Regions from separate parts of the Actinoplanes sp. CA-252034 genome, predicted to be linked through region 2. Evidence: riboswitches for the same ligand, from Rfam matches in the RefSeq annotation. Region 2 holds a riboswitch; each other region holds the start of a gene.
What was found. A riboswitch is a leader RNA that binds a small molecule or an ion and turns the genes downstream of it on or off. The one in region 2 is predicted to bind cyclic di-AMP.
Positions count from the first base shown of each region.

Region 1: another riboswitch for cyclic di-AMP. It lies ahead of ACQPZW_RS32075 (transglycosylase family protein); the one in region 2 lies ahead of ACQPZW_RS31345 (C40 family peptidase).
Region 3: another riboswitch for cyclic di-AMP. It lies ahead of ACQPZW_RS21030 (C40 family peptidase); the one in region 2 lies ahead of ACQPZW_RS31345 (C40 family peptidase).

Region 1 is NZ_CP191846.1:7,039,514-7,049,209, forward strand. It holds gene ACQPZW_RS32070 (MFS transporter) at 1-783, shown strand, start outside; gene ACQPZW_RS32075 (transglycosylase family protein) at 910-1,473, opposite strand; cyclic di-AMP (ydaO/yuaA leader) riboswitch at 1,476-1,722, opposite strand; gene ACQPZW_RS32080 (lysostaphin resistance A-like protein) at 2,010-2,960, opposite strand; gene ACQPZW_RS32085 (GNAT family N-acetyltransferase) at 3,058-3,561, shown strand; gene ACQPZW_RS32090 (beta-galactosidase) at 3,562-6,279, opposite strand; gene ACQPZW_RS32095 (rhamnogalacturonan acetylesterase) at 6,355-7,377, opposite strand; gene ACQPZW_RS32100 (NADP-dependent oxidoreductase) at 7,439-8,341, opposite strand; gene ACQPZW_RS32105 (helix-turn-helix transcriptional regulator) at 8,473-9,324, shown strand; gene ACQPZW_RS32110 (diguanylate cyclase domain-containing protein) at 9,337-9,696, opposite strand, start outside.
Region 2 is NZ_CP191846.1:6,774,338-6,784,033, forward strand. It holds gene ACQPZW_RS31325 (heavy-metal-associated domain-containing protein) at 1-202, shown strand, start outside; gene ACQPZW_RS31330 (alpha/beta fold hydrolase) at 336-1,052, opposite strand; gene ACQPZW_RS31335 (metal-sensitive transcriptional regulator) at 1,821-2,120, shown strand; gene ACQPZW_RS31340 (flagellar M-ring protein FliF C-terminal domain-containing protein) at 2,136-3,335, opposite strand; cyclic di-AMP (ydaO/yuaA leader) riboswitch at 3,790-3,916, shown strand; gene ACQPZW_RS31345 (C40 family peptidase) at 3,923-4,495, shown strand; partial or broken gene ACQPZW_RS31350 (heavy metal translocating P-type ATPase) at 4,584-6,845, opposite strand; gene ACQPZW_RS31355 (hypothetical protein) at 6,858-7,823, opposite strand; gene ACQPZW_RS31360 (heavy-metal-associated domain-containing protein) at 7,826-8,032, opposite strand; gene ACQPZW_RS31365 (TetR/AcrR family transcriptional regulator) at 8,508-9,113, opposite strand; gene ACQPZW_RS31370 (nuclear transport factor 2 family protein) at 9,185-9,553, shown strand; gene ACQPZW_RS31375 (anthrone oxygenase family protein) at 9,550-9,696, shown strand, end outside.
Region 3 is NZ_CP191846.1:4,628,989-4,638,684, forward strand. It holds gene ACQPZW_RS21005 (NfeD family protein) at 1-288, opposite strand, end outside; gene ACQPZW_RS21010 (SGNH/GDSL hydrolase family protein) at 421-1,110, opposite strand; gene ACQPZW_RS21015 (phosphatidylglycerol lysyltransferase domain-containing protein) at 1,107-1,649, opposite strand; gene ACQPZW_RS21020 (hypothetical protein) at 1,684-1,824, shown strand; gene ACQPZW_RS21025 (hypothetical protein) at 1,899-2,690, opposite strand; gene ACQPZW_RS21030 (C40 family peptidase) at 2,829-3,404, opposite strand; cyclic di-AMP (ydaO/yuaA leader) riboswitch at 3,411-3,589, opposite strand; gene ACQPZW_RS21035 (flagellar M-ring protein FliF C-terminal domain-containing protein) at 4,065-5,015, shown strand; gene ACQPZW_RS21040 (hypothetical protein) at 5,205-5,420, shown strand; gene ACQPZW_RS21045 (M28 family peptidase) at 5,558-7,306, shown strand; gene ACQPZW_RS21050 (hypothetical protein) at 7,318-7,491, opposite strand; gene ACQPZW_RS21055 (hypothetical protein) at 7,832-8,644, shown strand; gene ACQPZW_RS21060 (FAD-dependent oxidoreductase) at 8,699-9,696, shown strand, end outside.

The DNA of each region.
Region 1 (9,696 bases), 270 kb from region 2:
GGGCTGATGCTCGGCATCTACACCGTCGTCGAGGGCGGGCGGCACTGGTGGACCGGCGTGGTGTCGCTGACACTGCTGGCCGGGTTCGTGGCCCGGCAGGCGACCGCCGCCGACCCGCTGATGCCGCTGCGGATCCTCCGGTCCCGCAACGTCACCGGGGCCAACCTGGCGCAGATGCTGGCACTGTCCGGCATGTTCGCCTTCCAGATCCTGGTCGCGCTGTACATGCAGAGGGTGCTCGGCTACACCGCGCTGGAGACGGGGCTCGCGATGCTTCCGGCGGCGGTCGGGATCGGGGCCGTGTCGCTGTTCGTGTCGGCACGGGTCAATGCCCGGTTCGGCGCCCGCACGGTGCTGATCGCCGGGCTCGTGCTGCTGATCGCGGCGATGGGGCTGCTGACCCGGATCCCGGTACGGGCCGACTACGTCACCGACCTGCTGCCGGTGATGCTGCTGATCTCCGGCGGCGGGCTGGTCCTGCCGGCGCTGGCCACCCTCGGCATGTCCGGGGCACGGGACAGCGACGCCGGACTCGCGTCGGGACTGTTCAACACCACCCAGCAGGTCGGCATGGCGATCGGCGTCGCGGTGCTGTCGACCCTGGCGGCGTCGCGCACCGGCGGGCTGCTCGCGGCCGGGAGCACGCCGGCGGAGGCGCTGACCGGCGGCTACCGGCTGGCCTTCGCCACCTCGGCGGGACTGCTGGCCACCGGCCTGCTGGTCGCCGTGGCCGTTCTGCGGCAGCCGCGGGCCACCGCTGCGCTGCAGCCGGTCCGGCCCTGACGCCACGTCCGACTCGAGGCGGCGGACCGCGCCGGGGTGGTGCCGCGCAGTCCAACGACTGCGTGACGCCACCCCAGCACGGTCCCGACGCGCAGTGTCCCGACGCGCACGGTCCCGACGCGACGGTCAGAGGCGGATGCGCTGCCCCGGGAAGATCAGGGCGGGGCCGCGGAGCTTGTCCTTGTTGAGCGCGTAGAGCGTACGCCAACCGCCCTTGACCTTGTATTTCCGCGCGATCGCGGCGAGCGTGTCACCGGAACGGATCACGTAGGTCTTGCCGGTCGCCTTGACCGACGTCTTCTTGGCCTTCTTCTTCGAGGTCGCCGTCGTCGCCTTGTAGACGCCGGACTTCTTACCGCAGGTCGGCCACGGGCTCAGGCCACGCTTGGCGTAGAGCTTGTTGGCGATGGCGATCTGCTCGGCCTTGGTGGCCTTGTCGGCGGTCGCGGCATACTTGCCACCGCCGTTCGACTTCCACGTGCTGCGGCTGAACTGCAGGCCGCCGTGATACCCGTTGCCGGTGTTGATGTGCCACCTGCCGCCGGACTCGCACTTGGCGACGACATCCCAGTTGACCTGGCGCGCGGCCTGAGCCGGAGTGGCCGGGCCGAGCAGGACGCCGGCTCCGGTGACTCCGGCGGTTGCCAGAACCAGGGCAAGGCGAACTCGTCTACTACCGATCCGAGACATGGAGATCCTCCACGCCTGCGAGGTGAGCTGTCGGATTCGGGCACGGATCGTTCTCGACCTGCCTGGAGTCTCACCTCTCAGGCGATCAGGGCGACGGCGTCCGCCGTCGTGAACGATCCTCGCTGGCCCGGCCGCGTGCACACGGCTTCACCCCTAGGCGCGCATCCCGCGCGCCGTGAAGATTGGGTCCCCCGCTCCTGCCCTCCTATCGAGTCTGTGGACGGGGGCAGGACTCGGCGGTCCGTCCACAGTGCCCGCAACGCGGGACTGCCCGACGGTAACCACGTCGATGGGCTCGGAGCCAACCCGATCGCCCTTCAGAGTGACGTTCTTCTCAGTATTTGCCCACTTTGATCTTCATTGTGGACGGGAATTTCCGACACTGGGCTTATACCTGTTTCATCCTGTTTTTTCGTGGCTCAACGGGACGGGCTGTCGGCTTTCATCGGGTCACCCGGCGGGCCACAAAGCTTCCCATTACCCGCTTTTCGGGCCGGTCATCGATGCTCGGGAGGTTTGCCGGGCCGTGAAGCGGGTCAGCGGACGCCGGCCACCAGGGAGTAGACGCCTGCCGGGTAGCCGGTGACGGGGGTGGCGGTGGCCAGGCCGCGCCGCCGGGCCAGCCAGATGATCACTGCGGCGAAGCCGAGAAGGAGCGGGACGTCCACGGCGAAGCCCTGCCACGGCATGTCGGCCGCGGTCTCGTCGATCGTGAGCTGGCCGAACGCGGCCGCCACCAGGGTGCCGAGCAGGTTGTTCATGACATGCAGGGCCACCGCGGCCTCCAGCCCACCGGTGCGCACCGTCACCCAGCCGGCGACCACGCCGAACAGCATCAGGTCGGCGAAGCCCCACGGCGTTCCCCACCCGTGCAGCGCGGCGAAGACCACGGCCTGCACCACGATCGGCAGCCACGGTCCGCGCAGGTACGCGCCGAGGCCCTGGAGCAGCCAGCCACGGCACACGTACTCCTCGGCGGCGGCCTGGAACGGCACCACGGCCAGCAGCACCACCGACGACACCAGGAACGGCCCCCACCCGGCCAACGGGTCGCCGAGTCCGGCGTCCTCCCCGGTGGCCTCGGCGAGCGCCGTGACCGCCGTCAGGAACACGACGATCGTCACCGCGGCGACGCCCAGGCAGACCGCGAGCCACCGCCACCGGATCCGGCCGGTCACCGACGACAGCGTCCCGGCCGGGCGCTGCTGGATCCAGCGGGCCGCGATCAGCACGAATGGCAGGATCACGGCGATCGACAGGAAACCCACCGCCAGGTCGGGCAGCGCGCCGAACGAGGCCATGCCGTCCGGCCCGTCCGGGCGCCCGGAGACCTCGGCCGCGATCACGTAGGTCCCGTAGCCGCCGATCATCGTGACGAACCCGGCCACGACGACGAACAGGGTGCCCACCGGGAAACGCCACCAACGGTGCGCGGCGGTACGAGCGGCGCGGTGGTAGGGGCTACCGGGCGGCGGAGGCGTCATCATGCCCACGAGTCTTCCCGCCGGGGCGGGCCGGCGGATCTGGCCGCGGCCGGATTCTCACCCCTAACCTGAGATATAGAGGTCCGGCAGAATACCGATCATGGAACCACCCGAGATGATCAACGCCGGCGAGCTGGTCCTCAAACGCTGGGAACCCGAATGGTCCGCCGAGGTGGCCGCGGCCGTCCAGGAGTCGCTGCCCGAGCTGGCGCCGTTCCTGCCGTTCGCCACCCCGCACTACGGTGTCGCCGAGGCCCGCGCCTACGCCGAGCGGTCAGCGGCCGATTGGGCGGCCGGGACCGAGTTCAACTACGCGATCTTCACGACCGTCGGTGACCTGATCGGGTCGATCGGGCTGATGACCAGGCCGGGGCCGGGCGCGCTGGAGATCGGCTACTGGATACGGACCCCGTGGGCGGGCCGGGGGCGGATGACCGCCGCGGTGACGGTCCTGTCCCGGGTGGGGCTGTCGCTGCCGGGCATCGAGCGCCTGGTCATCCGGCACCACCCGGCCAACCTCGCGTCCGCCGCGGTGGCGGCCAAGGCCGGTTTCGTCGAGATCGGCCGCGACGGCGACTCCGTGATCCGGGAGCGCCGCGCCTGATCACCGTGGGCCGGTGCCCCCGTCCAGGACCACGACACCCCGGGCGGGGAGCGTCGGCGGGGCGCCGGGCAGATCCGGCAGGGCGATCGTCTCGGCGGTGCGGTTGATCAGGAAACGGAACGGGCCGCGGACCGCGAGCTCCACCTTTCCGCGCAGGGCGGGCGGCAGCTCGCTGACGACTCCGGCCGGCGCCAGCAGCTCGTCGAGGATCGGCACCAGGCCTTGCGGCCTCAATCGGGTCGAGACGTACGCCGCGGAGCCGGCACCCACCTCCCGGCGTGTGACGGCCGCCCCGCCGCCGGCGTAGGTGACCAGCACCTTGGTCGCCGGGTCGGTCACCTCCACGCGCTCGGACCAGAGCGTGCCGGCCGTGCCGTCGGACAGCGGCGCCGACTCCCCGTCCAGCAGGGGCGCGAACTCCTCGACCCGGATGCCGAGCAGGTCACGCAGCGCACCCGGGTAACCGCCGAGCCACGCGTGGTCGAACTCGTCGACGATGCCGGAGAAGTACGTCGTCACCAGGTGACCGCCGCCGGTCACGTAGTCCTCGAGGCGCTGCCTCAGGGCGGCCGGGACGAGGTGCAGGATCGGCGCCACGACCAGCCGGTATCCGGTCAGGTCGGCGGCGACCGGCACCACGTCGGCGCGGATGCCCAGGTCGAGCAGGGCCGTATACCAGTCGAGCGCCTCGTCACGGTAGCGGAGCCGGTCGGTCGGGTGCGCGTCCTGTTCGGCGGCCCACCACGACTCGTAATCAATCACCACGGCCACCGCGGACGGCGTACGCCGCACGGTTGCGACGCCGGACAGTGACCGCAACCGCGCGCCGAGATCGGTGACCGCCGCGAAGATCGCGCTGCTCTCGCCGGCGTGCGGCAGCATCGCCGAGTGATACTTCTCGGCGCCCGCCCGGGACTGCCGCCATTGGAAGAAGCAGACGCCGTCGGCGCCGTGGGCGACGTGCGTGAGCGAGTCGCGGGCCAGCTCGCCGGGGAGTTTCGGCACGTTGACCGGCTGCCAGTTGACCGCACCGGTGGAGTGCTCCATCAGGAACCAGGGCCGGCCGGCGATCAGGTTGCCGGACAGGTTGGCCGAGAACGACAGCTCGTCGCGCGACTGCGGGCCGGGCCGGGTGTAGTGGTCGTTGGCGATGAAGTCGACCTCGGCCGCCCAGTCCGGATAGTTCATCTCGTTGATCGGCCCGGCGACCATGAAGTTGGTGGTCACCGGCACGTCCGGGGTGATCTCCCGCAGGATGCGCCGCTCGGCCAGGTAGTGCTCCTTGAGGGCGTCCGACGAGAACCGCCTGAAGTCGAGCTGCTGCGTCGGGTTGACCGGCCCGTTCGCGTGGCGCGGCGGCAGGATCTGCTCCCACTCGCCGTAGCGCTGCGACCAGAAGTCGGTGCCCCAGGCCTCGTTCAGCGCGTCCAGGGTGGTGTATCGCCGCCGCAGCCAGACCCGGAACGCGCGCGCCGCGTCGTCGGAGTAGTCATGGACGTTGTGGCAGCCCAGCTCGTTGCTGACATGCCAGGCGGCCAGCGCGGGATGGCCGGCGTAGCGCTTCGCGATCGTACGGACCAGGCGCAGCGCGTGCTCGCGGAAGACCGGTGAGGTGGGTCGCCAGTGCTGGCGGGCGCCCGGCCACACGGTGCGGCCGTCCCGGTCGACCGGCAGGATCTCCGGGTGCTTCGTGGTCAGCCACGGCGGCGGCGAGGCGGTCGGAGTGGCCAGATCGACCAGGATGCCGCCCGCGTGCAGCAGGTCGATGACCTCGTCGAGCCAGCCGAAGTCGTAGCGCCGCTCGGCCGGTTCGAGCCGGGCCCACGCGAAGATGCCCAGCGACACGATCGTGACCCCGGCCTCGCGCATGGCCCGCACGTCGTCGGCCCACACCTCGCGCGGCCACTGCTCCGGGTTGTAGTCGGCGCCGAACTCGATGCGCGGCTCGCCGTCGCGTTTCAGCCAGCGCGGCGCGTCCCGGGGCGCGCGCAACGCGGCCGCGAAGAAGCCGAGCGACGCGTCGACCGAGTCGGGGACGTCGAGCGGCCGGTTGAGGTGGCCGTGCGTGGTGCCGGGAGCCACGAACGACTCGGCCGGCACCCCGACCTCACGCAGCTGCCGTTGCAGCAGCTCGCCGGAGGGACGCAGGTCGTCGATCTCGGAGAGCAGGATGTGGGCCGGCGGCAGGCCGTCGAGCCGGGCCGCGCCGGGCAGGGCGTCGGCCGGGAGGTCGCTGATCCGGCCCACGTAGTTGCGGACCATGTCCTCGATGTTCTCCAGCGTGCGCCCGTGCCCGAGCGTCGGCGTCGGGAAGTGCGCGAACGGATAGGCCAGCAGGAGCAGGTCCGGCCGGTCGTCCGTGGTGCGCAGCGCGGCCGCGACGGCGAGGGCCGCTCCCGCGCTCGCACCGCCGAGAGCCCGGCGTGCCGGCAGGTCGTCGCGAGCGGCCACCCAGGACCAGACGGCGTGCACGTCGTCGATCGGGACCGGGTAGCGGACCCCGTCGACGGCCAGGCGATAGCCGACCGAGAAGACGACCGCGTTCGCCCGGCGCGACAGCTCGGCGCCGACCATGTCGGACTCGGGAGTGTCCAGGCCGCCGTGGCGGAACCCTCCACCATGGGCCCAGACGAGCACCGCCTCCGCCGGGCCGTCCGGCTCGTAGACCCGCACCGGAATCGGGCCGTGCGGCCCCGTCACCTCGAGATCCGCGCTCATTCACCCATCCTTGTGAAACGTATTAGCCCAGGCAAGCGCTTTCCGCAGGTTTCCGGTGCGGTTCTCCCCCACGCCTCAGCCTCCGTACCACTCGCGGAGCCGGGTCAGCACGAGCCCGCCGATCCGGTCGGCGCCGTACTCCGAGAAGTGGGTGTTGTCGCGCTTCTCGTCGTACAGGAAGATCGGCTTCGAGGCCTCCGGACCGAGCCCTTCGACCAGCGCGGCGCTGTCCGCGGTCAGGTCGATGTAGGGCACACCGGAGGCGCCCGCGACCGCCGCCATCTCCGCGGGCAGGTCCACGCCGAGCCCGTTGACGTGCCTCGCGACCGGCGTGAGCCGGCCGTCCGCGTCGAAGAGACGGCGCACCGGCGGGCTGACCAGCACCGGCCGAGCGTCCAGGGCCCTCAGCTCGGTGACCATCCGGGTCAGGTTGGCGCGATAGTCCTCGGCGGTCGTGGCCTTGTCGTTGTGCCCGAACTGCAGCAGCACCACGTCACCACGGCCGACCCGCGGGAGCATCGTGGCCCACAGCCGCGGATCGGCCAGGAACGACGCCGAGCCCTCCCCCGAGTCGGCGTAGTTGGCCACCGTCACCGACCGGGGCAGGTGCTGCGGGATCGCCTGACCCCAGCCCGTGTAGGGCACGACGGCCTGGTCGCAGACTGTCGAGTCACCGGCGAGGAACAACCGCGGCCCCCGTGGCGGCGCGGGTCGCACGGTCACCCGGCGCACCTGCGGGGCGGCGCCGGTGAAGGTGAGCGTCAGCCCTGGCGTGCCGACGGCGGGCAGGGTCGGCTCGCCCTCCGGCTCGCGCACGTCGACCCGGAACCCCCGGTGCGCGAACCGCCCCGCCCCGGTGGCCGTCTCGGCGAGCATCATCCGGCGCGCCTCGGCCCGCACGGCGGTGCTGCCGGCCGCGTCCGGGCTGCCGAGGGTCACCGCGACGTCGTACACCCCGGGCGGCACGTCGTAGTGGCAGACCACCGGGGCGGTCCCGGCGCACTCGCCGGGGATGTCATGGCGCCCACCGGCCAGAGCCGGGCTCGGCGCCACGACGGCGGCCACGGTGGCCAGCGCCAGCGCTCGGGATCTTCTCATCGGGGTCTCTCCCATCGACATTTTGAAACGTTTACATCGATGAAACCCGATCAGTCAAGCTCTACGGCCGCAGCAGCAGCTTTCCCCGGACATGGCCACCGGCACTGCGGTCCTGGGCCTTACCCGCGTCGGCCAGGGCGAACGTCCCGGCCACCTCGACCCGCAGCCGGCCGGTCCCCGCCAGCTCGGCCAGGGCCGCCAACGCCTCCCCGCTGCGCTCGCCGCCCGCCGAGAACACCACCCCCGACTGCTGGGCGGCCACCGCGTCGGCGATCGTCACGATCCGGTCGACGCCGCCACGCAGCTCCACCGACACCTCCACCGCGCCCTGACCCGCCGCGTCGAAGACGGCGTCGACCCGCGGCGCCACGGCCCGGACCCGGTCGGCGAGACCCGGGCCGTACGCGACCGGGACCGCCCCGAGCGACCGCAGGTAGTCGTGGTTGCCCGGCGACGCGGTGCCGACGACGGTCGCCCCACGAGCCACCGCCAGCTGCACCGCCACCCCGCCGACACCACCGGCCGCCCCGTGGATCAGCACCGTCTCCCCCGCCCCGACGGCGAGCAGGTCCAGGACCCGCTGGGCGGTCTCCCCCGCCACCGGCAGCGCGGCCGCCTCGTCCCAGCCCAGCCCGGCCGGCTTCCGGGCGACCACGGTGGCCAGCGCGTAGTCCGCGTACGCGCCGGTGTCGGTGAACCCGAGCACCTCGTCGCCGGCCGCCAGACCGGTCACCCCCTCGCCCACCTCGTCGACCACACCGGCCGCCTCCCAGCCGGGCGTCGCCGGGAACACGGTCGGGAACACCTGCTCCAGGAGGCCGTTGCGGACCTTGTGGTCGACCGGGTTGACACCGGCCGCCACCACCCGCAGCCGGACCTGGCCGGGCCCCGGCTGCGGCACGCCGACCTCGGCCACCCGCAGCACCTCGGGACCACCGAACCGGTCGAAGACGATCGCCTCCATGACTGCCACCTCTCTCGTGGATCGCTGTGGCACCCAGGCTGCTGCGATCGCGGGCCGTTGTGGAGCGGACCTGTTTCCCTAGGACCGGTGATCCTTGGCTACCGTCCGGCGGATGCGCGAGCATTGCCGTCATGGATCGACGTGAGCTGGCCGACTTCCTGCGCCGCTGCCGGGAGCGGCTGCGGCCAGCCGACGTCGGGCTGACGGCGGGGCCACGACGGCGTACGCCCGGATTGCGCCGTGAGGAGCTGGCCATGCTCGCCGGTATGTCGGCCGACTATCTGATGCGCCTCGAACAGGCCCGCAGCCCGCAGCCGTCGCCGCAGGTGCTCCGCTCGCTGGGGCAGGCGCTGCGCCTCAGCGACGACGAACGTGACCACCTCTACCTGCTGGCCGGGCACCGTCCACCGGCCGGGCGGCCGGCCGGCGCCCACGTCCGGCCCGGACTGCTCTACCTGCTCGACCAGCTGACCGGTGTGCCCGCCCAGGTGCTCAGCGACCTCGGCGACGTGCTGGCGCAGAACGCGCTGGCCGAGACCCTGTTCGGTGACATCTGCCCGCCGATGCGCCACGACCACGAGCAGGATCACAACATCGTGTGGCGGTGGTTCAACGACCCGCGGATCCGGCTGGCCCATCCGGTCGAGGAGCACGACTACCTCAGCCAGGTGTATGTCGCCGATCTGCGGGCCGCGATCGCCCGGCGCGGTCGCGACCCGGTCGCGGCGACGCTGGTGGAACGGCTCCGGGGGTGCAGCGACGAGTTCGCCGGGCTGTGGGACCGGCACGAGGTGGCGGTCCGCCGGCAGAGCCGCCTGCGCGTGCAGCACCCCACCGTCGGGCTGCTCGAGCTCGACTGCGAGACGCTGCTGACCCCGGCCGAGGATCAGCGGCTGGTGCTGCTCACCGCGCCGCCGGGCAGCCCGACCGCAGGCCACCTGGAACTGCTGCGGGTCGTCGGCCGGGAGACGTTCGCGGGCTGAGCCGGGCCACCCTCAGGCGGCGACCTCGAAGGCGCCCTTGCCGCGGTTCTTCGCCCGGTACATCGCCTGGTCGGCCAGGTTGAGCAGATGTGACGCGTCGCCGCCGGCACGGTCGGCCAGCGCGGCGCCGACGCTGGCCCGTACGGTCGCGGTGCCGCCCGCCGGCAGCGGGCACGGCGCGTCGACGGCCCGGATGATCCGGTCGGCCACGGCCGGCAGGCCCTCCGGCGGCGGCCGGTCGAGGAGGATGGCGAACTCGTCGCCCCCGAGACGGGCGACCAGGTCTCCGGGGCCGACCGCGGCACGCAGACGGGCGGCCGTCTCGATCAGCACGGCGTCACCGGCGGCGTGGCCGTACCGGTCGTTGACGGG
Region 2 (9,696 bases):
CCGGACGGTGTACCAGGTCGCCGGGATGACCTGCGGCGGCTGCGCCGGCCGGGTCAGTAAGCAACTCACCGATGTTCCCGGCGTGCGTGACGTCAGCGTCGACGTCGCCACCGGCGCGGTCACGGTGACCAGCGCCGCGGCGCTCGACGATGACAGCGTGGCTGCGGCCGTCGCCGCAGCCGGCTATCAGCTGGTGCACTGACCGAAGGGAAGGCGTCAGTGCAGCTTTGGCGGGAGGGCACGCCGTCCGCTCTCCCGCCAAGGGACGTCCTCATTTCCGCTTGTCAGCGGCGTTGTACGAAGGCGACCAGTTCGGTACGCCACCCAGTGCCGCTTCACAGCAGTGTCCGCAGGTCGGTGATGAACCTGCGGGCGGCGGCGAGGGACGCGAATCTGCCCGGGACGTCGTAGACCTCCTGTCGCCACGTGTCGGCGGCTTGCGGATCCGTCTCGGGCTCGGACGGTGGCCGGCTGTGCACGGCGAGCCGGGTAGGGGTGACGCCGATCGTGGCGGTCGCCGGGCGGCGGTGCCGCAGGCCGGTCGCGTAGGCGGCCAGCAGGCGCGGGTCATGCGAGGTTTGCAGCAGGCCGCGGTATTGCTCGGGGATCTCGGTGAGCTGCAGGCCGCGCAGATAGGTGTCGACGTCGGCGCACAGGCCTGTGGCGGGGATCGGGTCGACGGCTACCACGGCGTGGGTGGCGTAGCGTGCCGCGAACAGGGCCGCCAGCGTCGCTGACGGGCCGTGCCCGACGATCACCGGTGCGCGCCGCAGTTGCAGGCTGTCGACGAGCATGGCCAGATCGTCGACGAGGTCGTCGGGTTCGTAACGGTCCCGGCCAGGCGAACCGCCATGTCCGGGCAGGTCGACGGCGACGACGGTGGCGTACGGGCGCAGGTCGGCTGCGGTCGGCCACCAGCACGTCCGGTCGAACAACACCGCGGGGATGAAGACGACTGGCCGGCCGGTCCCGTCCCACAGGTCGAAGCACCACCGTCCCCCGGCAGCATCGAACGGGTGGGTGGTGCGCAGCGGCGGCAGGGTCTCGGTCACGGCAGCGCCCCCGCGTCCGGCAGGTGGCGGCCGCCGGTCGAGCGATGCGACTGGGACTGGCGCTGGCGCTGATGGGTGAGCAGGGCAGCGGGGAGGGCGTGAAGGTTCACGAAGGTTCGGCTTTCCGCGCAGGGAACAGGTGGACACCACCGCCGGGCGGGGCGTGACGGCCGGCTTTGCCGGGCCCCGGGCAGGCACGAGCGCACATCCGGCGATGCCGGGATGCGTATGCGTGCGCGGTGTCCTATATGCGGCTTACACCGAGTTGGGTCAGGGTGACGGCGGGTGCCCGGGATGCGATCGGTGGCACCGCCGTGTGGGGTGCGCTGGTGTCGGCGCAGGCGGTCATCGCCGGAAGCGCGACGGCGCCGGCTCGCACGGCGGGTTCGGCGACGGGGGCGCTGACCTCGCAGTGCCCGGCTGTGGTGTCTGCCGTCCGGGCTGCCGTAACGTGCTGCCCACTTGCCGCAACGCCGTGATCCGAAACGCCGTGGTGATGCCCTGCGGTAGCCGAATGCCCCGCATGGTGTGCGCCGGTCGGTCCGTCGGCGCAGTGTGCGCTTTGCACGAGCCCGACACCGGCCAGGGTGATCACGACCAGCAGCCAGCGCAGCAGCCACGGGGCTGCCGGCTGGTGGGATCGGGTCACCGGGCCAGGTTACGACATCGCGGGCTCGGTGACCGCAGGCCACTGCAGCGGGCACGGCGACTGCCGGGACGCGTCCGCAGCCGCACCGGCTGATACCGGTGCCGGGTATCTTGCACGGCATGAGTGAGGCAAAACCGGCCGGTCCGCACGGGTATTCGGCAGAGAAACAGGCGCTGATGGCCCGGCTGAAGCGGGTCGAGGGGCAGATCCGCGGATTGCAGCGGATGGTCGACGAGGACACCTACTGCATCGACATCCTGACCCAGATCTCAGCCGCCAAGAGCGCCCTGCACGCGGTAGCCGTCGGCCTGCTCGAGGATCATCTGAAGCACTGCGTGGTCCACGCCGCGGCGGAGGGCGACGTGGACGCAAAGATCAAGGAGGCGAGCGCGGCGATCGCCCGCCTCGTGAAGTCCTGAGCCGGCCGCCTGTTCTTACCGGCCGGGGTCGATCCATTCTCGCAGCTGCTGCGCGGTCTGCGCCGGGTCGACCGACTCGACCGCCCGTTGCTGTCGTCTGTCCTCGTCGAGTGCAGTAGCGATTGCCGCAGCCGGGACCGGAGTGCGCTGGATGTGCAGTTGGGCACGGAGCAGCTCTCGCCGGTCGGCTGCCGCCGAGGCCGCCGCGGCCCGGCGCCGTTGCTTGCGGAGGGCCAGCAGCGCGGCACAGGTCAACAGGATCAGAACCGCGGCGATGAGTGCCGTCCTTAGCGCGGCAGGGGATGCGGTGCCGGGCTGCGCGACGGCGTTGTCGGTGGGAGTGGCTGTAGCGGTGCGCATGGGCATGGCGGCAACCGTCACCCGGTCGCCGCGGCCGGCATCAACACCGGCGGCTACGGCGATGAGTTCACGGACCTGAGCCAGGTCGAGGTTCGCCGCGGCGGCTTCATCGACGAGGACGGCGACGCTCAGTCTGATGATGTCGCCGGGGGCTTCCCGGCGGGTCTCGTGCAGTTCGTCGAGGGCGTTGACGCGCGACGCGCTGCTGCTGTCGTACCGGGTGCCGCCGTTGTCGCCGATGTAGGAGCGCTCGCTGATCCGTTCGGACAGGGCACCGGCGGACGGATCCTGCTGGTAGGTGGTGCGGGAGGTCGCGACCTGGTCGAGGTCGAGTTCGACGTTGGTGGTGACCGTTGAGCGGCCGGGGCCGAGCACAGTGTCCAGCATGTGCTGCAAAGCGCCGCCCAAGCGGTCCTGGAAGGCCGCGGTGGTGGCATCAGCGGCGAGCACCGCCCGGGTGAAGCCGCCGGTGGCCGGCGAAACGGTGTAGCCACCCGCGGTCGCCTGTCGCTGCGCCATGGTGGCCGCGTATGCGGGCGCGGCGCCGAAACTCGCGCCTCCGGCCAGGGTCAGCGCCACGAGCGCGACGATCAGCCTCCCGGCACGCCCGCCGCGGGGCGACGTGCCCGTGCCCAGGGCAGACGGGACGGAGCGATTTCTCACAGCCTGCCTCTCACAGTTTTTGAACGCCGATCGACCGCCGTGATGGGTGAGACTTCGTGGTCGGGCGATGCGGTTGATGGGGTCTGCCTCATCGCTCGACGGCACGGCTGGTTGAAAGGTCCGGTGGTTGCGGCTCGGTTGCATCGGCGCACCGACCGTCTTGGGTGCGGTCGTCGCCGCAACGGACACCATCGGGCATTCACACCGTGACCCCTGCTTCAGGGATGGCCATCGGTTCGGGCGACGAGCGTCGGACGGTCGGCCACAATGAACCGACCGGCAGTCGCGTCGGACGCGACGAACCGGGGAACACTGCCGGTGCCACCCCCAGCTACCACGTACGAGATCGAGTGTTCCCTTTCACAGATCAAAACCACTCTCGGTTCACCATGCATGAGCAGCCCGTGTCGACAAACCTCGCATCGGTCTTCCAATCGGACACGTCTCGGCACGCCAGTCACTGAGTGTGATTACCTCCGGGAGCTGGGATCGGCGCCGACTGGGCTATCAAGGAGGGGCGGCGAGCACAGGCTCGCCGGTCGTGCCGACCTGGACCACGCCGAGCCCTGCCCCGGTCCGGCGGCACAACCCGCATGACGAGTCATGAGGCATTCGGGGGCAGGGACGGGGGAACCACGAGCGGTCTTCGACCGGCACGCCGCACCGCGGCGACCGGGACATGAGGACCTTGGGGTGAAGCCGCCAGCGTGCGGCCGGGCAACCTTCGCGCCCGAATCCGACAGCTAACCTCGCAGGCGTGCCGGAGGGATTCCTTCACCGTGCGCGTAAGCACCCTGAGCCGGCCCGCCCGTACCCTGGAAGTCGGCGCTCTCGCCCTGTCCGTGGGTCTCGGTCTTCTGACCGGCGGGCTCGGCACACCACAGTCCGCCTCCGCCGCGACGGTCGCCACCACACAGGTGTCCTCGCAGACCAGCGTGGCGTTCAGCCAGACCGGCATCACCGTCAAGGCGGCGGCGTCCCAGGCCGCCAAGTCCAAGGCGGCCGCGAACCGGGTCATGACCGAAGCGGCGAAGCACAAGGGCAAGAAGTACAAGTTCGGCGCGTCCGGCCCCAAGCGGTTCGACTGCTCCGGCTACACGATGTACGTCTACAAGAAGGCCGCGGGCAAGAAGCTGCCGCACAAGGCCCACCTGCAGCAGCGGTACGGTAAGGCCGTCGCGAAGTCCAAGGCCCGCGCGGGTGACCTGATCGTCATCCGTACGGGGACGAAGGGCACGCACGCCGGCATCTACGCCGGTGGCGGCAAGATGTGGGCCGCGCCGCGAACCGGCAAGACGGTCACCAAGCAGAAAATCTGGAGCAAAAACTACGTGGTCCGGCGCCTGGTCTGAGTCGGCTCCCCAACCGACCGCGCACTCCTCCGGGCATAACACAGTGCCGCCTGCACCCGTCCTTGGCGGAGGTGCAGGCGGCACTGTCCTTCGTGATGCTGGTGAAGCGGCGCAGCCGCAGGCTGTTGGCGACGACGAACACCGAGCTGAACGCCATCGCCGCGCCGGCGATCATCGGGTTGAGCAGCCCGGCCGCGGCCAGGGGCAGGGCGGCGACGTTGTAGGCGAAGGCCCAGAACAGGTTGCTCTTGATGATGCGCAGGGTGCGCCGGGACAGGCGGATCGCGTCGGCGGCGGCCATCAGGTCGCCGCGGACCAGGGTCAGGTCGGAGGCCTCGATCGCGGCGTCGGTGCCGGTGCCCATGGCCAGCCCGAGGTCGGCCTGGGCCAGGGCGGCGGCGTCGTTGACGCCGTCACCGACCATCGCCACGACCTTGCCCTGTTCCTGCAGCCGCTTGACGACGTCGACCTTGCCGGCCGGCAGGACTTCGGCGATCACCTCGTCGATGCCGACCTGTCCGGCCACGGCCCGGGCGACGGTCTCGTTGTCGCCGGTGAGCAGCACCGGCGACAGACCCAGCGCCCGCAGCTGGGCGACAGCGGCCCGGCTGGTCGCCTTGACGGTGTCGGCGACGGCCAGCACACCACGGGCCTGACCGTCCCAGCCCGCGACCACGGCGGTCTGCCCCGCCGCGTGAGCGGCATCGACGGCCTGCTCGACGTCGGCGGGCACCATCAGACCGGCCTGGCGCAGCAGTACCGGGCGGCCGACGTGCACGGTGTGGCCGTCGACGGTGCCGGTGACACCGAGGCCTTCGGTGTTGGCGAATCCGGTCACCTGCGGCAGCGGCGCGCTGTCAGCTGCTGCGGCGGCGATTGCCTGGGCGATCGGGTGCTCGGAGGCGGCCTCGACCGCCCCGGCCAGGCGCAGCAGCCGCTCGCGGTCGACGCCGTCGGCGGGAACGACGTCGACCAGGCTCATCCGGCCGGTGGTGACGGTGCCGGTCTTGTCCAGCACGACGGTGTCCACGGTCCGGGTCGACTCGAGGACTTCGGGGCCTTTGATCAGGATGCCGAGCTGCGCGCCGCGCCCGGTGCCGACCAGCAGTGCCGTTGGGGTGGCCAGGCCGAGCGCGCAGGGGCAGGCGATGATCAGTACGGCGACGGCGGCGGTGAACGCGGCTGTCCAGCCGGAGCCGGTGCCCACCCACCAGCCGAGCGTGGCGACGGCGAGGCCGATCACGATCGGCACGAACACGCCGGAGATCCGGTCGGCGAGCCGCTGGACGGCGGCCTTGCCGGTCTGGGCCTGCTCGACCAGTTTCGCCATCTGCGCGAGCTGCGTGTCGGCACCGATCCGGGTAGCACGCACGACCAGCCGGCCGCCGGCGTTGACGGTCGCGCCGACCACCGGATCGCCGGGGCCGACCTCGACCGGTACGGACTCGCCGGTCAGCATGCTCGCGTCCACGGCCGAGGTGCCGTCCTCGATGACACCGTCGGTGGCGATCTTCTCGCCCGGCCGCACCACGAACCGGTCCCCCACCGCCAGGTCGGTGACCGGAATGCGCCGTTCGATGCCGTCGCGTAGCACCGCGACGTCCTTGGCGCCGAGTTCCAGCAGGGCTCGCATGGCGGCGCCGGCACGGCGCTTGGAGCGGGCCTCGAAGTAGCGGCCGGCGAGGATGAAGGTGGTGACGCCGGCGGCGGCTTCCAGGTAGATGGCGCCCGCGCCGTCGGTGGTGCCGATGTCGAGGCTGAACGGGTGCGTCATGCCGGGGACTCCGGCGGTGCCGAAGAACAGCGCCCACAGCGACCAGCCGAACGCCGCGATCGTGCCCATGGAGATGAGCGTGTCCATGGTGGCGGCGCCGTGGCGCAGGTTGGTCCAGGCCGCCTTGTGGAACGGCCACCCGCCCCAGACGACGACCGGCGCGGCCAGGGTCAGCGACAGCCACTGCCAGTAGGTGAACTGCCAGGCCGGCACCATCGCCAGCAGTACCACCGGCACGCTGAACGCGATCGCCGTGAACAGCCGGGTCCGCAACGCGCGCAGTTCGTCGACCGGCTGTGCGTGTTCGGCCGGGTCGTCACCGGGCTGTTGCGGTGGCGGCGGAAGCTTCGCGGTGTAGCCGGTCTTCTCGACGGTGGCGATCAGATCCTCGGCGCTGATACCGTCGGGGTAGGCGACGCTGGCCTTCTCGGTGGCGTAGTTGACGGTCGCGACCACGCCGTCCATGCGGTTGAGTTTCTTCTCGATCCGCGCGGCACAGGAGGCGCAGGTCATGCCGCCGATCGCCAGCTCGATCTGGTTCGGGGCCACGGGCAGCGGCCCGGCGACGGTTGCCATGACGCTCTCCTCCTAGTCGTGGGTGTGGCCGTCGGCGCCGTGCCCGGACGGGCTCGGCGCGGCAGAGGCGGTCGGCGGCGCAGGGCTCGGTACACCGGTGACGGATCCGGCAACGGCGGTGAACTCAGCGGTGCGGACCTTTCCGTCGTGTTGGAAGTCCAGGTACAGCCGGTAGGCGCCGGTGGAGGGCACTTCGGCGTGGAAGCCGACGTCGGGGCCGGCCGTGGTGCGGCCGTCGCCGGGTTCACCGTCGGGGTGCACGTGCAGGTAGGCAAGGTCACCGTCGCGCAGCGCGACCAGGTGGCCGTACGCGCCGAGGTACGGCTGCAGGTCGGTGACCGGCTTGCCGTCCTTGCTGACCGACAGGGTCACCTTGGATGAGGCGCCGGGCGTGAGGTCGCCGGTCAGGATGACCGTGTAGCCGTCGACCGTCGTGGTCCGAGCGGCCGCGGGAAGCGGGGTGGGCCGGTAGTCGCCAGCGGCGGGCACGTCGGCGCCGAGGGTGAGGCCGTCGTGGCCGGAGGGCTTGAAGTCAGCGAAGACCCGGTACTGCCCGGCCGCGGGCACCGCCAGCGGGATGGACCAAATGCCGTCGCTGCCGAGCTCGGGGTGCACGTGCTGGAACCCGGATAGGTCACGGCGGACCACGATCAGGTGCAGGTCCTTGTCGTGGGTGGTCGTGTAGGCGGTGACCGGCCGGTTGTCCGGTCCGGTGATCTGGAACCGGAACGGCTGCGGCGTACCGACCGGCAGGCTGCCGCTGAGTGGGGTGAGCCGGTAGCCGTCCTGGCTGATCTGCAGGCCGGCCGGCAGCACTGCTGTCGGGGTGTTCTGCTCGGGTGGTGTGCTGGCGTGGCCGCCGTGCGCGGCCGGGGTGGCGGGTGTGGCTGCCGGGAAGAGGCTGCCGAGGCCCAGGGCGGCCGTGAACACGGCCGCCAGCCCGATCCCGAAGCCGCCCAGCTTGATGGCGGTGTTCATGACTACCTCGCGAGTTCGTAGCCGGCCTCGTCAACGGCCGCGGCGACCGCGGTCTCGTCGACGGGCTGGTCACTGGTAATGGTGACCGTGCCGGAGGCGAGGTCGACCTGGACGTCGGTGACTCCGGAAACCTTGCCGACTTCGGCGCTGACGGAGTTGACGCAGTGCGAGCAGGTCATGCCGGTCACGGTGTAGGTCTGGGTAGCCATCACGATCTCCTTGCCGTTGGACGTGAGCGGCGGGACGTCGCCGCCCACAAACCAACCATACCCATACCCCCCTAGGGTATCAAGGGGCCTGCCTGGTGATGCGCTGCACGCCTTCCGCGCGATTGCCGTCACGTTCACCGGTTATGGCGATTCCCGCCTGCAGGGTGGCTGACCGGTGCGGTGCGCCGATCCGCTCCATCACTGTTGGCGCGGTGTACGGCCGTGCCCGCGTTGTCAGCCTTCACGGCCGTTGAGCGACAGGTTGTTGTCGCTGAAGCCGGCGGGGTTTCTGTCATTGGTCGGACGCGCTGAGGCACTTGGCGCCGACGGCGGGCGCTAGTGGTAGCGGCTGTCCCAACCGGACGAAGTTGGCACCGTGCGGCTGTAGTTGGCACCGGGCTGGCACCGCCTGGGTGAAGCTGTCGCTTTCTGCGGGACCAGCGCTTGGGTACGTGACCCGACCCTAGGCGCAGATTTACTGAATAGTCACCACTGGAGCCGCCGCGAGTCGCTGGACACTGTCGCGATAGGCCGCTGCGGCCGCGGCCGTGGTCATCCGGCCGGCGGCGACCTCCTGGCCGGCGGCGTGGCCCAGACTGATCGTGGCCGCGGGCAGCCAGCCCTCCGGCTGCCCGGTGGTGAACTCGCCGGTCCGGCGGCCATGCGCCAGGATCTCCGCCAGCCTTTGCATGATCGGCAGGTGCCGGTCGTGCTCGTCGGCCGGATCGCCGGCCGGCAGCGCAACGGTGAGCAGCAGCGGGTATCGCTCGATCACCTCCCAGCTCACGGTCAGCCACCGGGTCAGGGCCGAGGCAGCGGTCCCGGTCGCCGGGTCGATCGCGTCCAGCGCGGCGACCGTCTCCCTCGTGATCCGGTCGACGACCCCGACGAGCAGTGCGTCCCGGGACGGGTAGTGGGCGTACACCGTCTGGCGTGCGACGCCCGCGGCGGCCGCGATCTCCTCCATGCTCGCGTCGGCGCGGCGGCCCAGCAGGATGATCGCCGCGTCGATGATGGCGGTCCGGCTGCGCTCGGCGTCGGCCCGGAGCCGACGGCGCGGAGGTCTCGGTAGTTCTGACACGTTGTCAAGGTTAACCTGCCCACGTATGTTGGACAGGATGTCAGAGTTATACCGGTCTACTGGAGGAGCCGATGCTCAGTTTCACCGACTACCTCGCCCGATACCCCCGGGAGGCGGCCTTCGGAGACGAGGAACCGGCCGTGGTCTTCGACCGATACCACACCCCGGGGTTCACCCTGCACAACGACGGTCTGACGCTCGACCGGGACCGGATCGTCGCGCACATCCGGCCGGTGCGCCGCAACGCCGTGGCCGTCGACGTCGACATCCATCAGGCGCTCACGCGGGGCGACCAGGTGGCCGCCCGCTACACGCTCACCGCACAGTTGCGTAGCGGCGCGGTGGTGGCCACCGACATCCACGTGATCGGCCGGGTCGCCGACGACGGCCGGATGCTGCGGCTCGACCAGCTCACCCGGACCGTCGAGGGTGACCGGTGAGGCGGGCCCGGCTCGCCGGCGGCGTCGCACTGCTCTGCGCAGGGCTGCTGGCCGGGGCGTTCGGCTACGCCCGGGTCTGCGTGGTGCCGACCTTCAACGCCGTACCGATCGACGTGCACCTGACCTACCGGATCGCGCTGATG
Region 3 (9,696 bases), 2.1 Mb from region 2:
GTCGACCTGTTCGACCACGACGGCGGAGGCGCCCCGCATCGTCGCCGTGCCCATGCGGACCACGTCATCGCCGCCCAGGTGACGACGCAACGCCGGGCGGACGGCCACCAGCGTCAGTGCCGAGATCACCACGAAGACGCCGCCCTGCACGGGCACGGGCGCGCCCAGCCCGGCCGCCGCCGCGGCGGCCAGCGCCCCGGCGGAGAACATCAGAAGGAAAAGGGTCGTCGTGAAGATTTCCGCCGTGGCCAGCGCAACGGCGGCGATAATCCACAGCAGAACATCCATGAATCGATAGTGACACGGCCACAGGCAATCTGCCACCGATCCTCCGCCGACCGAATTCCGAAACCGTCACGAGATTGTCATCGATCCGTTGGGCGACACCTACGAAGTCGGGTGACCCGTGCAAAAAGGGGGTCATCGGTGGTCGTACAGCAGGGCGGCGATCGCCTCGTGGCCGGCCGCGTTCGGATGGTCGCCGTCCGGGCCGAGGAAGCCGGTGGGGTCGCTCGCGAACGCCGCCGACGTGTCGAGATAGGTCGCCCCACTGCGTTCGGCGGCCTCCCGGAGCGCGTCGTTGCAGTACCGGGTGGCCCGCTTCGCCTCCTCGAGCCCCTCCGCGCCGTACGTGTCCAGCCCCACCGCGCCGTCGCGGACCACGTTCCAGTAGCCCAGTACCAGGACGTCGACCGGGCCGTCGTGTTCACCGTGCACCGTGTCGACGATCGACGACACGGTGCTCCGCACGGCCCGTGCCGTCTCCGGATAGTCCTCACCGGCGTCGAACGCCTCGGCCATGTCGTTGGCGCCGGCCATCACGACCACCAGGGTCGCCGACCTGATCTCGTCGCGGACGTCGGTCGTGCCGACCTGTTCCCGCACGTCAGCCGCGGTGAAGCCGGGCTCGGCCAGATTGACCGATGCGGCGCCCGGTGACAGCAGTCCCGCGTACCGATCGGGGAACGGCACACATTCGCATCCGGTGCCGGCCGGGACGGAGTCGCCCAGGGTGACCACCACCGGCTCCCGCGGCCCCGGGGCCGGCTCCGGTGCGGTGCACGCGCCCAGCAACAGCAGGGTCGCCACCGCGACCCGCCGCAGGATCAAGACGTGGTGAGAGCGAGCGCGGCGGTCGGGTCGGTCGCGCGGCGGGCGGGCAGGAACGCCTCCGCGGTCAGCGCCGCGACGGCGATGCGCGGCAGATCCCGGGCGGTGGGGAAGCACAGATACCGAGGTTGCCACAGGGGAAGGAGCTTGGCGTTCGCCCGGTACAGCGACTCGATCTGCCACACCCGCGAGAACAGCCGCAACAAGCGGTGCCACAGGCGCAGCACCGGCCCGGCGCCCAGCTGCTCGGCGCGGGCGAAGACCGAGCTGCGTGCCGGCCGCGGCTCACCCGGCCGCACGAGCAGCACCACCGCGGCCAGCACCGCCAGCAGCCCGAACGTGCCGGTGGTGTAGCTGACCGTGTCGGCGGCCCACGGCCGGGCGAACCGCACCGGCCCGGTGATGCCGATCAGGCCGAGCGCGGCGTGTGCGACCCAGGCCCGGACACCGGGCGTGCCGATCAGATGGTCGGCCCGGACGGCGATCTCGAACAGGCCGAGAAGAAAGCCGGCGCCGGCGAATCCGGTGAGCGCGGTCACCGCGCGCCATCGGCTGCGCGGCCCGGGAAGAGCTTTGAATTCCTGGCGTACGGCCACCAGCACCGCCAACAGCATCGCCGACGCCTACGAGGTCGACGACCACCGCGTCAGCGTGCCCCTGGCCTCCGGCGACACCGCCTGGATGTCCGTGGTGCGCCGGCCCGCCCGGCACTGAGCGGACCCTGGCCGGCTCGTGTCACGGCCCGGCGGGTAGCGGCGGGGCCGGTGGACGATCCTGCCTCTGCCAGGTCACCGTGCCGGCCCACCGACGGCAGGACGTCTCCCGCGGGCGAGCACCAGAGCAGCCTGGGACACCAGCACCCCGGCGACCGCCACCACGAACGCGAGGCCGACACCGGCCGGAACGAGCAACACCGAGATCAGGAAACAGAACACCGCGAACCCGGCCAGCCCGTGCAGCACCCCCGCCATCGTCCGGATCACCGCCGGCGCGCCCTGCTGGGCGTGCACGAATCCGGCCACCACACTCGTCGCGATCGGGAAGGGTGCCAGGATGCCCGTCACCACCGGCCCCGCCGTGGCCGCGATTCCCGTCACGAACAGCACGAGCGCAGCCGTCGCCACCGCGCGCCCCGGTAGATCCCACCACGGTGACCGCACCGTACCGGCGCTGGACGGGCCCTCATCGATGACCGCGACCAGCCGCCGTCCGGCCCAGATCGTCGCCATCACCAGCAGCAGTGCCCAACCCGCCGCCAGACTCTGGCCGGCGAGCACGATGTCGGCGAGCCCGGTCGCCAGCCAGGCCACTGCCAATGCGCCCGGCCACCGCCATCGGCGGCCGGCGTAGGCGAAGACGACCGCGAAGACCGCCAGCGACACCAGGCCCAGCAGTGAAGCCGCGGCCGCCCGGGCGCCGAACGCCACACCGTGCTCCACCGAGATGATCAGCAGGATCGGACCGGCCACGATCGGGAACGCCACCAGCACACCCGTCACCCGATCGCCCCACCGGCGGCCCGCCAGCGACGACCCCACCACCAGCAGCGGAGCGAGAACGAGCTTCAACAGCAGCGTCACCGCCACACTCTAGTCAGCCGCTCCCGTCCCGGCCGCGGTGGCGTTCTCCCGCTCGGTGCCGCCGTGATCACCGCGGCGCCCGCACCCCACGAAGACGGGTGCGGACGCCGCGGCCATGTGCAACGGGGTGCCGGTGGCTCAGACCAGACGCCGGACGACGTAGCTCTTGCTCCAGATCTTCTGCTTGGAGACGGTCTTCCCGGTCCGCGGCGCCGACCACATCTTGCCGCCGCCGGCGTAGATGCCGGCGTGCGTGCCGCGCGTGCCCTTGCGGATGATGATCAGGTCACCCACGCGGGCCTTCGACTTCGCCACCGCCTTGCCGTACCGCTGCTGCAGATTGGCCTTGTGCGGCAGCTTCTTGCCGGCTGCCTTCTTGTAGACGTACATCGTGAAACCGGAGCAGTCGAACCGCTTGGGCCCGGCGGCGCCGAACTTGTACTTCTTGCCCTTGTGCCGGGCCGCCTCGCTCACGACCCGGTTGCCGGCAAGCTTCGACTTGGCGGCTGCCGAGGTGGTGGTGACGGTGGACAGGCTCACCGCCAGGGTGGTCTGCGGCAACGTCTGGACGGCGGCGACGGTCGCCACCTGCGGGGCGGCGGAGACCGACTGTGGAGTGCCGAGCCCGCCGGTGAGCAGACCGAGACCCACGGACAGGGCGAGAGTGCCGGTTCCCACGGTACGGGTGGGCCGGCTCAGGGTACTTACGCGCACGGTGAAGGAATCCCTCCGGCACGCCTGCGAGGTTAGCTGTCGGGTTCGGGCGCGAAGGATTGCCCGGCCGCACGCTGGCGGCTTCACCCCGAGGCCCTCACGTCCCGGACCGCCGCGAACGGCGTGCCGGTCGAGGACCGATGAATGGTTCCCCCGTCCCTGCCCCCGATCGCCTCATGACTCGTCATGCGGGCTCGTGCCGTCGGACCGGGGCAGGGCTCGGCGTGGTCCAGGTCGACACGACCGGCGGGCAGGTGCCCGCCGCCTCTCCTTGATAGCCCGGCCCGCGGCGGTACCGGCCCGCCTCCTCGATCACGCACCGTGACGTACGCCCGGGATCGTGTCCGTTTTGGACGCCCGTTGCGAGGTTTGTCGAAACGCCCCGCTCATGTGTGATCACACGGTGGTGGTGTGGATCTGTGAAGGGGAACACGGCGAAATGTGGCCGGTCGCTCTGCGTAGTCTCGACAGTGGTCGCCCGATCCGCCGCGCCGGAATGGCCGACCAGTCGGGCGGCACCGCCCCGTAGGGCAACCGACCCGCAACCTGCGGATGTCTCACCCCGCCGTCCCGCCGAACGATGAGGCAGACCCGATCGACCGCACCGGCCGGCGATGGAGCCGCGCCGACGCCGGACGGCAACCGTGAGGAGACACGTTGATGACCCGTCCCCGCAGCGGGCACGCAGCCGGGCCGGTCGCCGCGCTGGTGGCGCTGACCCTCGCCGGCGGCGTGAGTGCCGGCGCCACGCCCGCGGCCGCGGCCGTGAGCGGTCACACCGTCTCGGCGGCCGCCGCCGACATCCGGGCGGGACTCACAGCCGATGCCGCCACCACCGCCTTCCAGGACCGGCTGGACAGCGCCCTGCAACGCATGCTGGACACCGTGCTCGGCCCCGGCCGGTCGACGGTCGCCACCAACGTCGAGCTCGACCTCGACCAGGTCACGACATCCAGCACCACCTACACCCGTGATGCGTCCGCCGGTGCCCTGTCCGAGCGGGTCAGCGAGCGCTCCTACACCGGCGACAGCGGCGCCGCCCGGTATCGGAGCAGCAGCGCGTCGCGTGTCAACGCACTCGACGAGCTGCACGAGACCCGCCGCGAGGCACCCGGCGACATCGTCAGACTGAGCGTCGCCGTCCTCATCGACGATGCCGCCGCGGCGAACGTCGACCTGGCTCAGGTCCGGGAGCTGATCGGCGTCGCCGCCGGTATCGACGTCAGTCGCGGCGACCAGCTGACGGTCACCGCCATGCCGTTGCGATCCGGTACGGCCACCCCCGCCGACAGTGCCGTTGCGCAGTCCGGTGCCGCGTCGCACGCCGGGCCACGAACGGCGCTCGTCGTCGCCGCTCTGATCCTGCTGATCGGGGGCATGCTGGTGGCCGTCCGGCGGCGGCGCGCCCGGGCAGCGGCGGCCTCGGCGGCAGCGGACCGGCACGGGTTGCTACGAGCCGAGCTGTACCACCACCGCCCACCGGTTCCGGCCGCCACCGTGCCGATCGCCGCGGCACCCGACCGCGGCCGGGAACAGCAACGCGCGATCATGCCGGTTGATCCGGCCCGGGCCGCGCAGCATCTGCGAGGCTGGATCGGCCCGGCCTCGTAGCACTACCGGGTGCGGTCGCCGTCTCCGCCGTGGCCGGTCGGTGGTTCGGGTCGGGGCGGCGGGTGTGCCGTGATCCGTCGTAGAGCCCGGCTCGGCGTCTCGTGTCGACGGGACCGTCTCTCACCGGTCTCTCATCGACGGCGGCGCAGATCGGCGTCATCACCGGCGCCGTCGACGAGATGAGAGACCATGCCCCTGACCGGCATACCCCTCATCCTCGTGGCGGGGCTCGGGGTGATCCTCTGTGCGGCCGGCACCGTGCTGGCCTGGCGGCGGGAGTGGCGGCCACGGCAGTTGGTGCGGCCGCTCGGGATCCTGCCCACCGAGGCGCTGCTGATCACGGTCGGTCTGGTGGTCAATCGGTCCGAGCTGTTCTACACGTCGCGGTCCGGGTGGCCGCCCTGACGGCCTCCTCTGACGCCTCGACCCGCAAGCCTGAGCCCCACCACGAGATATAGGGGTTTCGATATCTTGTGGTGGGTGCCGCATCGCTGTTCTCCTACGGCCAGCCAAGAATCGGTCTCGACCCTAGGAAGCCCCCCATGAACCTCAGAACGGTGACGGCAAGACCTGCCGTAGCTGTCCTCGCCGTGGTGACGCTGGCGCTCGGCGCCCTGCCCGCCTCGGCCGGAACGCGATCGCCCGGCACGACCCGGCCGGCGCTCGCCGCCGCAACACTGGCCGCCGCGCCCACCGTGGACGTCGCCAACGTCAACGCCCACCTGCAGCAGCTGCAGACCTTCGCCACCGGCAACGGCGGCAACCGGGCCACCGGCACGGCCGGCCACACCGCGACGACGACCTATCTGCAGCAGAAGCTGCAGGCGGCCGGCTACACCGTCACCGTGCAGACCTGCACCACCTGCGCCGGCTCGGCGAAGAACATCATCGCCGACTGGCCCGGCGGCGACACCGCCAACACCTACATGTTCGGGGCACACTCCGACAGCGTGTCGGCGGGTCCGGGCATCAACGACGACGGCTCGGGTACGGCCACCCTGCTCGAAGCCGCACTCCAGCTGGCCGCGAACAGGCCGACCATGGCCAACCACCTCCGGTTCGGATGGTGGGCCGGTGAGGAGCAGGGGCTGATCGGCTCCAAGTTCTACGTCAACTCGCTGACCACGGCCCAGAAGAGCGCGATCAAGGCGTACGGCACGTTCGACATGATCGCCTCCACCAACGGCGGTTACTTCGTGACCGGCACCGACGCCGTCGCCGTGAAGCTGCGCGAGTACTTCACCTCGATCAACGTGCCCACCGAGACGTCGACCGAGTGCTGCAGCGACGACGGCTCGTTCCGCAACGCCGGCATCCCGTCGTCGATCAACTCCACCGGAGCGAGCTACACCAAGACCAGCGCCCAGGTGACCAAGTGGGGCGGCACCGCCGGGCAGGCCTACGATCCCTGCTACCACAGGGCGTGCGACTCGTACCCGTCGAACGTCAACACGACCTCGCTGGGCCGCTGGGCCAACGCCGAGTTGTACGCCGCGTGGAACCTCACCACCGGCACGCCGACGGGCAACGACTTCTCCCTGTCGCTCAGCCCGGGCACCGGCGCGGTGACTCCGGGCTCGTCGGCCACGGCCACCGTGAGCACCGCCACCACCTCCGGCAGCGCGCAGACCGTCACCCTGACCAGCTCGGGTGCACCCGCCGGGGTCTCGGTGACCTTCAGCCCGGCGTCGGTCACGTCCGGTGGGACCTCGACCATGACTCTGGCGAGCACCACGGCCACCACGCCCGGCGCCTACACGATCACGGTCACCGGAACGGGCACGGCGACACGCAGCGCGTCGTACACGTTGACTGTCGACTCGACCGGCGGATGCGCCGGCGCCGGTCAGAAGCTCGGCAACGCCGGTTTCGAGAGCGGCACGACACCGTGGACGGCCACGACCGGTGTCATCGGAGCGAACACCGGTGACGCGGCGCCGAGGACCGGCACCCGGGACGCGAAGCTCGGTGGCTACGGCTCGACCCGTACCGACACGCTGACCCAGTCGGTGACCCTTCCCGCCGGGTGCGGCTCCTACCGGCTGACCTTCTACCTGAAGATCGTCACCTCGGAGACGACCTCCACCACCCAGTACGACAAGCTGACCGTGAAAGTCGGCACCACCACGTTGCAGACGTTCTCCAACCTCAACGCCGGCGCGTACACCCTGCGCTCCTATGATCTGGCCGCCTTCGCCGGGCAGACCGTCACCGTCGGCTTCACCGGGACCGAGGACTCGTCGCTGAAGACGTCCTTCGTCATCGACGACACCGCCCTGACCGTCGCCTGACCCCGGATCCCTCATCCGGCGCGCCGGGTCCGCCGCCCGGCGAACCCGGCGCGCCGGGCGGCGACCCAGACGAAGAGCATCGCGGTGATCGCCCCGACCGCGAGGCGGGCGGTCCGCCCGGGCCCGATGTGCTGCAGGCGGCGATCGCGGTCTGCCACACCGCCGAAGACCGATGGGGTACGCATCAGCGCGCTCCACCAGGCCCTGGAGCGCCTGCTCCCGACCCCGCCGGCCGGTCCGGCCCCCGCACGGCTGGCCGAGATCTTCGCCCCGAGCTGGCCGGACGTGTCGCCGCGCACCGCCTGCGAGCGGGGTGCCCGCCGTCCGCGCCGGGTGCAGTCGTATCGGGCAGGCGCCACGTCTAGGGCGTTCCCGGTCGGGTGCAACCCCGCGAGGTGTCTCCCATACCTACCTTGAGCTGCGTCGATGCCGTTCGCCGACGATTTCGCCGAAACCTCGGGAAAGGGGTTGGGAGCCCTCTCTACGGGGATTCGTGTGGCGATTCGATCGTCGGCAGGAGGCATGGTGAGTGATTCGGTGGGCACGGCGCACGTGTCCGGCCCTTCGCGGTCGAACGGCACGTCCGCGGCCGGGCGGGGCAGGGACGCCGGGCGAGGCAGGGACGCCGTCACCCACGCGGCGGCGGAGGTCAAGGACACCGCCAGGGAACAGGCGCAGCGCGTCGGCGCCGAGGCGCAGGCACAGATACGCACGATCGTGGCCGAGGTGCGCGACAAGCTCGGCGAGCAGGCCCGTACCCAGAGCGAGACGCTGGTCGGCTCGCTCCGGCAGGCCGCCGACAACCTCGACGAGATGCGGGGCGACCGGCAGGACTCACCGGCCGCGACCGTGGTCGCCCGGGTCGCCGACGGTGGCCGCCAACTCGCCGACTATCTGGACCGGCACGGTCCCGACGGTGTCCTGCAGGAGGTCCAGGACTTCGCCCGGCGCCGCCCCGGAGCGTTCCTGGCGACCGCCCTGGCGGCCGGCTTCGTCGTCGGCCGGCTGGGCAAGAGCGTCGCCCAGGCCGAACCCGCGGCCCGGGTCGGCTCGCCCGAGCCCGCGCCCGTCGCCGAGGCCGGTACCGCGGCCCCCGCGGGATCGGGCGTTGCCGCCGCGCCGCGTCGCGGCACCACCGAGGCCTCGACGGCCCCGGATCGGGCCGAGGCCCCGCCGCCCCGGGATCGCGCCGAGGCCTCGCCGGTCCGGGATCGCGCCGACGACTCGCCGGTCCGGGATCGCGCCGACGACTCGCCGGCCCAGGACACCACGGCGGATCCGCAGGCCCTGCTCGACCAGTTCACCCGCCTGCAGCGGAGCCGGATCACGCGGCCGTGACGACCCGTACCGCGACGTCGACCGACGGTATCAAGAGGTTGATACTGTTGCGAGGTGAGAGTCGTCGTCTGTGGAGCCGGCATCGGCGGGCTGTCGCTCGCGCACGCCCTCTCCCGCCACGTGGAAGTCGTCGTGGTCGAGCGGGACGTGACCGCAGCCGACACCGGCGGGTACAGGATCAGCATCGACGACGAGGCATGCCGGGCCCTCGGGAGACTGCTCCCCGGAGCGCTCCTCGACGAGGTACGTTCGTTGTCCGACACCGGCAGCGCGTTCGAGCAGTTCACGATCGCCGACTCCCGATTGCGGCCGATCGTCGTGGCTCCCGAGCCGGCCGGCCAGGACCGGATCCTGGCACAACGCCAGTTGCTGCGGGTCCTCCTCGCCCGTGACATCACCGCCACGATCAGGTTCGGCTCGACCGTTCGAGCGGTGTCGCAGGATCAGTACGGCGCAGCCGTCACCCTGACCGACGGCTCGGTGATCGAGGGTGACCTGGTCGTCGCGGCGGACGGCGCCGACTCGGCGGTCGTCGCCTCGATACTCGGCCGCTCACCGACCCGCGACCTGGGGCTCACCGGCATCGCGGGCTGGACCCCGCTGAGCGACGCGAGTCCTCCCGGCTACCTCCGGCGCGGGCCGGCCCTCGCGTTCGGCCCCGACGGCACCGGAGTGTTCCTCTCACTCCACCACCCGCCGGCCACGCCGACGGCGGACCCCCTGATCGCGGGACTGCTCGGAGAGCCGGCTCTCATCTGGGGAACGATCACCCGGAGCTCCCGCCTCACCCCGACCCGGGACGCGGCTGCGGAAGCGCTCGTGCACCAGGCGACGACCCTGCTCGACAGGTGGTCACCGTGGCTCCGCGAGCGGGTGTCCCACTCCGACGCGTCCCGTACCGCGGCGTTCAGGTTCCGTGCGGTCGACCCGGCCGGACCGATCGCGGGCTGGACACCCGGCGTCGTGACCGCCCTCGGAGATGCGATCCACGCGATGCCGCCGACCGGCGGTCGAGGCGCCTCCACCGCCATCTGCGATGCGGCCGACCTCGC